2 regions of the Sanguibacter sp. A247 genome follow, and region 2 is predicted to be linked to the other one. Evidence: riboswitches for the same ligand, from Rfam matches in the RefSeq annotation. Region 2 holds a riboswitch; the other holds the start of a gene.

Region 1 (5,149 bases), on a different contig from region 2:
CGGAACCGTCTGCAGGAGCGCGGCCGGATTGCCGGAGGACGCGCGGACGAGGCTCGCCACGACGTGGGGCGCGGCGACGATGTCGTGCTCGGCGAGCACGAGGAGGGCGTCGGGCGCCGTGAGCGGTGAGACCCGTCGCTCGACGAGCGGGTGCGGGAGGGGGGAGGCATCCGCGACGGGACCCGACGTGCGGGTCGCGAGGAGCACCCACGGGCTTCCGGGGCGCGTCGCGGCGTCGAGCAGGCGTGTCTGGACGGCCGGCGCGAGGTGGTCGAGGTCGTCGGCCAGCAGGAGCAGGCGCACGCCGTCAGCGGGCGCGAGCGCGCGCTCGTCGATCTCCGTGAGGGTGCGCGGCACGACGATGCGTCGCAGGCGCATGCCCTCGGACGTTGCGGCGTTGACGAGTGCGTCGGCGACGACGTCGAGGAGCGTCGAGCGCCCCGACCCGGGGTCGCCCGTCCAGACGACGCCGCCATGGCCGCGCGAGAGAGCGGCGGCGGCCGTGCGAATCTCGGCGTCGTGCTGCGCGAGGCGGGCGGCCCCGCCTGCGGCCCGAGTCTCGGCTGCGGTGTGGTGCTGCCCGAGGGCGGACGGTCTGTCCACGATGCCTCCACGTCCGTGACCTGCGTGGGAACGTCATCGTCCCCGCAGACACGATGACAGGTCGTGTCGTGCCCCGCACCTCACGTTCGGTGGACGAACGAGCGCGTGCCCGCCTTCGGGGGAAAGGCGGGCACGCGCGGTCTGTGGGCAGAGCGTCGGTCAGACGCGGATGAACGTGGGGTTCGACTGCCAGATGCCGCGGACCTTGATGCTCTTCCCGGGGCGGGGTGCGTCGATCTGCTTGCCGTTGCCGACGTAGATCGCGACGTGGCCGGGAGTCCAGATGAGGTCACCGGGGCGGGCATTCTTCGGCGAGATGACCTTGCCGGCTGTGCGCTGGGCTGACGAGCTCCGCGGGAGCTTGGCGACGCCCGCCTTCTTGAAGACGTAGCTCGTGAAGCCTGAGCAGTCGAAGCCGCGCGGGGTTCCGCCGCCAGATCGGTACGGGGTCCCGACATAGCGCTTGGCGGTCCGGACGACGAGGTCGCCCTCGGAGCGGACGCGGATCTTCGTCGTGCGCTTGGCCGCAGGCGCGTCGGTCGACGTGCTGGGCACGTAGGTGACGCGGATCGTGTGGCGACCGACCTTGAGGCTCTTCGGAAGGCGGTAGCGCAGCGTGAGCCTGCCGTCGTCGTTGCGGTCGGCGGCCTTGAGGGTGCGCAGGTGCTTGCGGCCGTCGTAGATCTTCACGCGGCCGTCGACGGGGGCGTCGGCGTTTCGCAGACGCAGCGTGAGGCGTGCGCTCTTGTCGCCCTGGTACGTCGTGGTCGCGGAGCGACGGATCGTCAGGCGGGTGCGTGCGGTGTCCTCGCCCGGGTGGGCGGCCGCCGTGGTCGTGGCGGCGGGGGCGGCCTGCGCCGTTGCGGCGTCGAGCGCGGGCAGGAGGCCGAGGCCGAGGGTTGCGACGAGGGTTGCGACGGTGCGGCGGGCGCCGCGAGTGCGAGTGGACGTGGCGGAACGAGTCGTGGTGGCGCTCTCGTTCATGACGTCCGTCGTGTGGACGGGCATGTGAACCTCTCGACGCCTGCGAGGTGAGCTGTCGGGTTCGGGCTGAGGTTCTGCCCGGCCGTGGATGACGCGCATCCGTCGGCTTCACCCCAAGACCGCGTGGTGCACGGTCGGAAGTGGGTCCCCCGTCGCTGCCGTGTGGTGAGTGAAGAGCCGCGCCCCGGCGGCAGCGCTCGGCGTCCGGGGTGGCACCCGTGCACCGGGAAGGTGATGGCGGGCGACGACGACGCTAGGCCGGGCGCGGGCGCCGTGTCACGGGGAGGTCACGACGCTCCGCATGCCCTTCACGCCATCTTCCACCCCGGTTTCGGGCGGGCAGCGAGATGGCGCCGCAGGTCAGTGTTCACCTGGGTCTTGCCCGAGGGTGCGTGCCCGCCGTCACACCCCTTCACATGATCTTCACGCGCCTGGACGGGCCGGTGCGACGCACAGACCCGTGCGGTCGCCCGCGCGCCAGCCCGCCTCCGTGGGCGAGAGCGCGATGAGGTCGAGACCCGCGGCGATGAGGACGCGGCATCGTGTCTCGACCGTGCGCACGACCTCGTCGGCGCCCGGCCACGCCTCGCCTCGCAGGGGAACGGCATCGAGGACGAGCGCCTCGTGCGTCAGCGTGCACGGCACGACCGTGACCCGGTGCGTCGTGCCGTGAGGGATCTCCTCCAGGCAATGACCGGGGCCCAGCTGGCGTGCGTACGCCGACGTCGGTGCGAGCACGTCGCCGAGCGGCTCGGTCGCACCCATGACGCGTGCCCAGGCACCCGACGACGGCAGGACGACGGTCGGCACGACGACGCTCACGACGAGCCCGACGACGATCGCGGCTGCTCCCAGGCCGACGCCCCGACGATGCATCCGCCGGGCTCGGACGACGGCGACCGCGCCGAGGACCGCGCCGAGTGGCGCGACCAGCCACGCGAGGACGAACGCGGGCACCGCGAACGGCTCGCGCGCGGCACGCGGGGCGGGGGGAGCCAGTGTTCCGAGCGCGCGCGGGTCCCATCCGTCGGCCAGGTGCGTCTGCGGGGCGTAGCCGACCAGCTGCTGCGCCTCCGGGACGACGGGCGGCGCGGACGCCGGGACCGGGAGCGACCAGGGGTCGGGTGCCGCGGGCGCGGGTCCATCGGGCGACGCGAAGAGGGGAGACGGCACCGGCCCCGGGCCGGTGCCGGTGCCGGGCAGAGGCTGAGGCTCGGGTGCGGGTGCGGGCTCCGGAACGGGCACGGGTCCCGGCGCCGGCGGGACCGGAGGCGTGCTCACGACGCGAACGACGACGTGTCGACGTCGACGATGACGGGGACGTGGTCAGAAGCACCCTTGCCCCGACGCTCGTCACGGTCGATGCGCACGTCCGTGACGAACGGCGTGAGCGCGGGCGAGGTGTACGCGAAGTCGATACGCATGCCCTCGTTCCGGGGGAAGCGCAGCTGCTGGTAGTCCCAGTACGTGTACCGGTGCTCGTCGGGCAGGAACGTGCGTGACGCCTCCGTGTACCCGGCCTCCGCAAACGCGCGGAACGCCGCGCGCTCGGGCTCCGAGACGTGCGTGAGCCCCTCGAACGCGGCGACGTCCCACACGTCGGTGTCGAGCGGGACGACGTTCCAGTCGCCCACGAGCGCGACCTTCTCACCCGCGTCCGCCCACATGGCCGAGAGCTCGCGCAGGCGCTCGAGCCAGGCGAGCTTGTACGCGTAGTGCGGGTTGTCGAGCGCGCGACCGTGCGGCACGTACAGGCTCCACACGCGCACGCCGCCGCACGTCGCGCCAAGCGCGCGCGCCTCGGTCGCCGCGGGGTCGCCGAACTGCGGTTGGGCGTCAAAGCCCGCGCTCACGTCCTCGAGGCCGACGCGCGAGAGGATCGCGACGCCGTTCCACTGCGAGAAGCCGAAGGTCGCGATCTCGTAGCCCGCGGCCTCGAAAGCCTCCCGCGGGAACTGAGCGTCCTTGCACTTGGTCTCCTGCAGCGCGAGCACGTCGACGTCCTCGCGCTCGAGGAACGCCAGCGCGCGGTCAGCACGGGCCCGGATCGAGTTGATGTTCCACGTCGCGATGCGCATGGCACGAGGCTACCCACCTCCGCGTGCGGCTGCGGCGCACAGGGCTCGTAGGGTGGACGCATGGGAACCGCACTGGTGACCGGGGCGAGCGCAGGCCTCGGCGAAGAGTTCGCGTGGCAGCTCGCGACCGCGCGCCACGACCTCGTGCTCGTCGCGCGCGACGCGGGCCGCCTCGAGACGCTCGCAGAGCGGCTGCGTGCCGCAGCCGGCGTCCACGTCGAGGTGCTTCCCGCTGACCTGTCGGTCCGCGAGGACGTCGCACGGGTCGCGGAGCGGCTCGCGTCCCACGAGCGTCCCGTCGGCCTGCTCGTCAACAACGCGGGCTACACGGTCCACGAGCGGTTCGTCGGCTCCGACCTCGACGCGCAGGACGCACTCCTCGAGGTCATGGTGCGCACGGTCCAGGCGCTCTCACACGCCGCCGCGCGAGCCATGACGGCCCGCGGCCGCGGTGCGATCCTCAACGTGTCCTCGGTGGCCGCGCACACGACGTCGGGCACGTACTCCGCCGCCAAGGCGTGGGTGCTCACCTTCACCGAGGGCCTCGCGGCCGAGCTCGAGGGCAGCGGCGTCACCGCCACCGCGCTGTGCCCGGGTCTCACGCGCACCGAGTTCCACGCGCGCGCAGGCTTCAAGCGGCTCGGCCCAGGCTGGTTCTGGCTCGACCGCGCCGACGTCGTGCGCGTCGCGCTCGCGGACGTGCGCCGCGGTGCGGTCGTCTCGATCCCGTCGGCGCGCTACCGCGTCGCGGTTGCGGTCGCGCGGCACCTGCCGCGCGAGGCGATGCGCCGCGCGACGCGCGCGCTCAAGCTCTAGCCGCTCGCGGTCGCGGTCTCGCGGTGCGGCGGGCCGGGCGACGCCGCCCACGCATCCTCTAGCCTGAACGGGTGACCGACTACGACGCCGTCCTGTCCCCGTCCCCGCGCGAGCAGCTGCGTGACCTCGTCAAGGACCACGCCGTCGTCCACGGCAAGGTGACGCTCGCCTCCGGCAAGGAGGCCGACTACTACGTCGACCTGCGCCGCGTGACGCTCCACCACCGTGCGGCGCCGCTCATCGGCCATGTTCTTCTCGACGCGCTCGAGGAGGCAGGGCTCGGCCCGGCCGAGATCGACGCCGTCGGCGGCCTCACGCTCGGCGCCGACCCGGTCGCGGGCGCGCTGCTCCACGCGGCCGCGTCGCGCGGCCAGGACCTCGACGCGTTCGTCGTCCGCAAGGAAGGCAAGGCACACGGCCTGCAGCGCCGCATCGAGGGTCCGGACGTCGCGGGCCGCAAGGTCGTCGCGGTCGAGGACACCTCGACGACGGGGGGCTCGGTGCTCACCGCGGTCGAGGCCCTGCGCGAGGCCGGTGCTCACGTCGTCGGCGTCGCCGTCATCGTCGACCGTGACACGGGCGCGCGCGAGAAGATCGAGGCCGAGGGCCTCAGCTACCTCTACCTCTACGGCCTCGACGACCTCGGCCTCGCCTGAGCCGTGACCGCG
Region 2 (5,149 bases):
GGATGCCGGACATGGTGTACGCGGCGAATGGCGCGACCGTTGTCGACGGTGTGGCGTATGAGGCGCGGTTCTTCGTTGCGGAGCGCCGCGAGGAGGGGCCCGCGTACCTCGCGCGTCTCGCCGAGCTGGGTCTGCGCACGTGTGAGGCTGAGCATGTCAACGAGGGTGAGGGTGATCTGCTCACGGTCGGCGGCATGCTGCTTGCTGGGACGGGGTGGCGCACGGAGCGTGCGGCTCACGCGGAGGCAGCGCAGGTGTTGGGGCGCGAGGCGGTGACGCTCGAGCTCGTGGACGCCCGCTTCTATCACCTCGACACGGCGCTCACGGTGCTGCGTGATGACGCTGAGGGCGTGGATGTGGCGTACTTCCCCGGGGCGTTCACCCCGGAGTCACAGGACGTGCTTGCGCGCCTGTTCCCCGATGCGTTGCATGCGACGGAGGACGACGCTGCGCAGTTCGCGCTCAATGCGTTGAGCGACGGCGAGCGGGTGTGGTTGAACGCGGGGGCTCGTGCGTGGCAGGAGCGGTTGCGCGAGCGCGGCTACACGCCCATGCCCGTGGATGTGTCAGAGATCTTGCGCGGTGGCGGCTCGGTGAAGTGCTGCACGCTCGTGCTGCGCTGAGGCTGGGCCTCAGCGCAGCTGCGCGTCGCGGGTCATTCTGCGGCGGCCTGGTTGCCGACCGGGTTGTCGGCTGCGGCGGCGCGCTTGGTGACGACCATGACGGGGCACTTGGCGTGGTGGAGGACGGCTTGCGACGTTGAGCCCAGCAGGAGCCCGGCGAAGCCGCCGCGGCCGCGGGAGCCGACGACGACGAGGTCAGAGGCGGTGGAGAACTCGGTGAGGAGCTCGGCGCCGGAGCCGTCGAGGACGATGCGACGGACGGTCTGGCCGGGGTGGTCGACGAGGACGCGGTCGACGGTGACGCTCAGCCCCTCGGCGACGTCGGCGAGGACGGCCTCGTGGTCGACTGCTGCGGGCAGCCACGCGAGCATGCCGGCGCCGGAGCCGACGGGCACGCCGGCGACGGCGACGAGCTCGCAGTCCCAGAGCTTCTGCTGACGCAGGGCGGCGCGCAGGGCGTCTTCTGCGGTCGGTGAGCCGTCCATGCCGACGACGATGCGTCGCAGGGGGAACAGCGGGCGCTGATCGACGGGGTCGAGGCCTGCGTTCGAGGCGATCGAGCTGATGGCGGTGCGTTCGCCGTCTTCGCCGAGGTAGGGCACGACGACCGTCGGGCAGTGGCTGTGCGCGGGCAGCGCGGAGGAGACGGTGCCGAGGAGGCGTCCGGCGAAGCCGCCGTGCCCGCGGGTTCCGACGACGACGAGGCGGTGGTCTTTGGAGAGGTCGACGAGCGCGCCTGCGGGGTCGCCTGTCGTGACGGTTGCGGTGACGGCGACGCCTTGGGCGGCGGCGCGGTCGCGTGCTTCGTCGAGGACGGAGCGGGCTCCGTCGAGGATTGCGGTGTCGTCGAGTGCCGCGTAGCCGCCGTCGAGTGACGCGGCGGTGAAGGAGGGCAGGGAGTACGCACAGACGACGTGCAGTGGCCAGCCGAGCTTTTTGGCTTCAGCAGCGGCCCAGTCGAGGGCGTGGAGGCTCGGGGCTGAGCCGTCGACTCCGACAAGGACTACGTCACGGTGCGGCACAGGTGGCCTCCTTCATTGAAGTGACGGCGCGAGCGGACCACGTCGTCCTGCCGTTGACTTTACCCGTTCCCGACCTGTTCTTGCACACCGCACGGGCAGCGGCGTGTGGTTCAACGACAACGGCCTGACCCCGTGCGGGGCCAGGCCGTTGTGCGGTGCGTGCTTCTCAGCCGACGCGGATGAACGTGGGGTTGCTCTGCCAGATCTTGCGGAACTGGATGGTCTTGCCGGGACGCGGGGCGTCGATCTGGGTGTTGCCGCCCGCGTAGATCGCGATGTGGCCCGGGGTCCAGATGAGGTCGCCGGGGCGTGCGTCGGCGCGCGAGATGATCTGGCCGGCGCCGCGCTGGGCTCCGGACGAGCGCGGCAGGTTGACGCCGACCTGGGCGAAGACGTAGGACGTGAAGCCCGAGCAGTCGAAGCCGCGGGGCGTCGAGCCGCCGTAGACGTACGGGACGCCGACGTAGCGCGAGGCGATCTCGAGGACCTTGGAGCCCGAGACGCTCTGCGGGATCGGGTTGTTCTTGACGCGGGGGGCCTCGGTGCGCTCGGAGGAGCGCGAGGCAGGGGCCGCGCGGCGCTCAGGAGCTTCGGCGCGCGTGGGCGCCGGGGCGGCCCGACGAACCTCGGGTGCCGGGGTGACCTTGACGACCTCGACCTCGTCGATGTCGGCGGCCCAGGAGCCTTCGGAGACGGTCACGGCGGGAGCTGCTGCGAGCTGAGCGCGGGCCTGCGACGTGAGGGCAGAGACATCGGCGGAGCCGATGGCGACGGCGTCAGAGCCGACTGCTGCGTTGGCGGGGGCCACAGCCATCGAGACGAGGAGGCCAGAGGACGCTGCGACGACTGCTGTGCGCCGCCCGATGCCCTCTCCTGCGACGTCGACAATGACTTGGCCGAGGGGGCGGCGTGCGGCACGGTGGCGTCCGCGGGTGGTGCTGAGGGTCACTGCTGGCCTCTCTCCAACGCCTGCGAAGTTAGCTGTCGGGTTCGGGCTGAAGAGTGCCCGGCCGAAACGACCGAGGTCGTTCCGGCTTCACCCCGGGTCTCGTGTCTCCACGAAACCAAGGTGGTTCCCCCGCCTCTGCCAGCGGTTCAACGTGTTCGCGGCCGGTGGCAGAGCTCGGCGTTCCGTCCGCGGTCCCGTCCGGTTGACCGGTCGGGCAGATCGAAGGTACCCCACCGACCTACGCCATGTCACGTTCCGATCACGTTTCGTGGACACCTCTTTTGGGGACCCCGGGGTGCGGCGATGAGAAAGGGCGCCCCACCTGCGGCGGGACGCCCTTTCGTCATGATGCGAGGGAGCGGTCAGCGCTCCACGAAAACGTGTCGGAAGACTTCGACGGGCAGGTCTGCCCCCACCTCGGCGTCGACCGACGCCGCTTCGAGGCGCTCGGCACGCCGCGTGAGGACGACAGTCGTCCCGGGTGTGAGGCCCGCCGCGGCGAGGCGCGCCAACAGCTCGATGTCCGTCTGCAGGGGCTCACCCAGGCGCGCGACGATCCCGGTCGCGGAGGATCCGTCGGCGAGCTCGTCGTGAACGACCTGGAGCGAGACGACGCCGTCAAGGAAGGCCGCGCCGGGGTCGGTCCCGCCGATCTCGGCGAGGCCCGGGATGGGGTTGCCGTAGGGCGAGCTCGTCGGGTGGTCAAGCAGCCCGATGAGGTGGCGCTCGACGCGGTCGCTCATGACGTGCTCCCACCGGCAGGCTTCGTCGTGGACGAACTCCCAGTCGAGCCCGATGACATCGGTGAGCAGGCGCTCGGCGAGACGGTGCTTGCGCATGACGCGCATGGCCTTGTTGTGACCGTCCTCGGTGAGCTCGAGGTGACGGTCGCCCGAGACAACGACGAGGCCGTCGCGCTCCATACGCGCCACGGTCTGCGAGACGGTGGGGCCGGAATGTCCCAGTCGCTCAGCGATGCGGGCGCGAAGCGGGACGATCCCCTCCTCGACAAGCTCGTAGATGGTCCGCAGATACATCTCGGTGGTGTCGATGAGGTCGCTCACGGCGCACAGCCTCCCTGTTTCGTCGGTCGCGGCCCAGTCTAGGCCGTCCCTTCTGACGCGGGGTCACGAACCCGCGGGGCCGGCTCCAGCGCCCGCGCAGTCCCGTCGTCAGTGGGCGGACGCCCCTGCCTGAGGCCGGGCGACGCGCGTATTCTCCGAGCGTGACCGAGAACACCGCGATCGTTGTCCCTGCTGATCTGCTGCCCCGCGACGGGCGCTTCGGCTCTGGCCCGTCGAAGGTGCGCCCTGCGCAGGTTGACGCGCTCGCAGCCGCGGGTGCGCACCTGCTGGGCACCTCGCACCGCCAGGCACCCGTCAAGGACGTGGTGCGGCGAGTGCGGGCCGGGTTGAGCGAGCTGTTCTCCCTGCCCGACGGCTATGAGGTCGTGCTGGGCAACGGTGGCGCCACGGCGTTCTGGGACGTGGCGACGTTCTCACTCATCGATGACCGTGCTTCACATGCGGCCTTCGGGGAGTTCTCGGCGAAGTTCGCTGCCGCGACGTCGCGCGCGCCCTTCTTGGGTGACTCGCTCGTGCGGACGTCGGAGCCGGGCACGGTGTGCCTCCCCGAGGTCCGTGAGGACGTCGACTTTTACGCGTGGCCTCACAACGAGACGTCGACGGGTGCGATGGCACCCGTCGTGCGCCCTGAGGGCTCGGACGGCGCGCTCGTGGCGATCGATGCGACGAGCGGCGCGGGCGGCCTTGCACTCGATGCTTCGCAGGCCGACGTCTACTACTTCGCGCCGCAGAAGGTCTTCGCGTCTGACGGTGGGCTGTGGCTTGCGACGCTCTCCCCCGACGCCGTGGAGCGCACCGAGCGGCTCGCGAAGGAGCGTTGGATCCCCGAGATCCTCTCGCTGCAGATCGCGCTGACGAACTCGCGCCTCGACCAGACGCTCAACACGCCCGCGGTGGCGACGCTCGTCATGCTTGCTGAGCAGGTTGAGTGGCTGCTCGCGCAGGGTGGCCTTGCGTGGTCGGCGGCGCGTTGCGCGGAGTCCGCGTCAGTCCTCTACCGCTGGGCTGAGGAACGGCAGTGGGCGACGCCGTTCGTCGCTGACCCGGCCGCGCGCTCGAACGTCGTCGCGACGATCGACATCGACGAGTCGGTCGACGCCACGCGCATCGTCAAGGTGCTGCGCGAGAACGGCGTGCTCGACGTCTTCCCGTACCGCAAGCTCGGCCGCAACCAGCTGCGCGTCGGCGTCTTCCCGGCCGTCGAGCCGAGCGACGTCGAGCGCCTCACGCAGGCGGTCGACTACGTCGTCGAGCGGATGGGCTGAGTAGCTAGCGGGCGAGCGCCGACCGCTTCCGGGGTGGGGTCAGGGTGATCTCGGCACGCAACCCTGTCGCGCTCGCCCGATGCGTCCGTAGCGTGTGCACACAGCACGCCGCGCCATGGCGTGTCGGGACGGGGGAAGCGCGATGTTGCTTGAGACCGCTGAGCGGGTTGCCGCCATCGGCCAGGGGTGCGTCACGTGACGCGCG

What was found. Region 2 has a riboswitch for cyclic di-AMP ahead of ACTVCO_RS05490 (C40 family peptidase). Riboswitches for the same ligand answer to the same signal wherever they lie in the genome.
Region 1: linked by a shared signal. The riboswitch ahead of ACTVCO_RS11750 (C40 family peptidase) and the one ahead of ACTVCO_RS05490 (C40 family peptidase) in region 2 are both predicted to bind cyclic di-AMP.

Annotation. Positions count from the first base shown of each region.
Region 1 is NZ_JBQPRE010000006.1:30,009-35,157, reverse strand. Features, by position in the region: gene ACTVCO_RS11755 (LuxR C-terminal-related transcriptional regulator) at 1-603, opposite strand, end outside; gene ACTVCO_RS11750 (C40 family peptidase) at 763-1,611, opposite strand; cyclic di-AMP (ydaO/yuaA leader) riboswitch at 1,613-1,765, opposite strand; gene ACTVCO_RS11745 (hypothetical protein) at 2,011-2,868, opposite strand; gene ACTVCO_RS11740 (exodeoxyribonuclease III) at 2,865-3,665, opposite strand; gene ACTVCO_RS11735 (SDR family NAD(P)-dependent oxidoreductase) at 3,726-4,481, shown strand; gene pyrE (orotate phosphoribosyltransferase) at 4,553-5,137, shown strand; gene ACTVCO_RS11725 (ABC transporter ATP-binding protein) at 5,141-5,149, shown strand, end outside.
Region 2 is NZ_JBQPRE010000002.1:285,536-290,684, reverse strand. Features, by position in the region: gene ddaH (dimethylargininase) at 1-623, shown strand, start outside; gene ACTVCO_RS05495 (universal stress protein) at 656-1,645, opposite strand; gene ACTVCO_RS05490 (C40 family peptidase) at 1,812-2,594, opposite strand; cyclic di-AMP (ydaO/yuaA leader) riboswitch at 2,597-2,756, opposite strand; gene ACTVCO_RS05485 (metal-dependent transcriptional regulator) at 2,957-3,658, opposite strand; gene serC (phosphoserine transaminase) at 3,820-4,944, shown strand; gene ACTVCO_RS05475 (hypothetical protein) at 5,140-5,149, shown strand, end outside.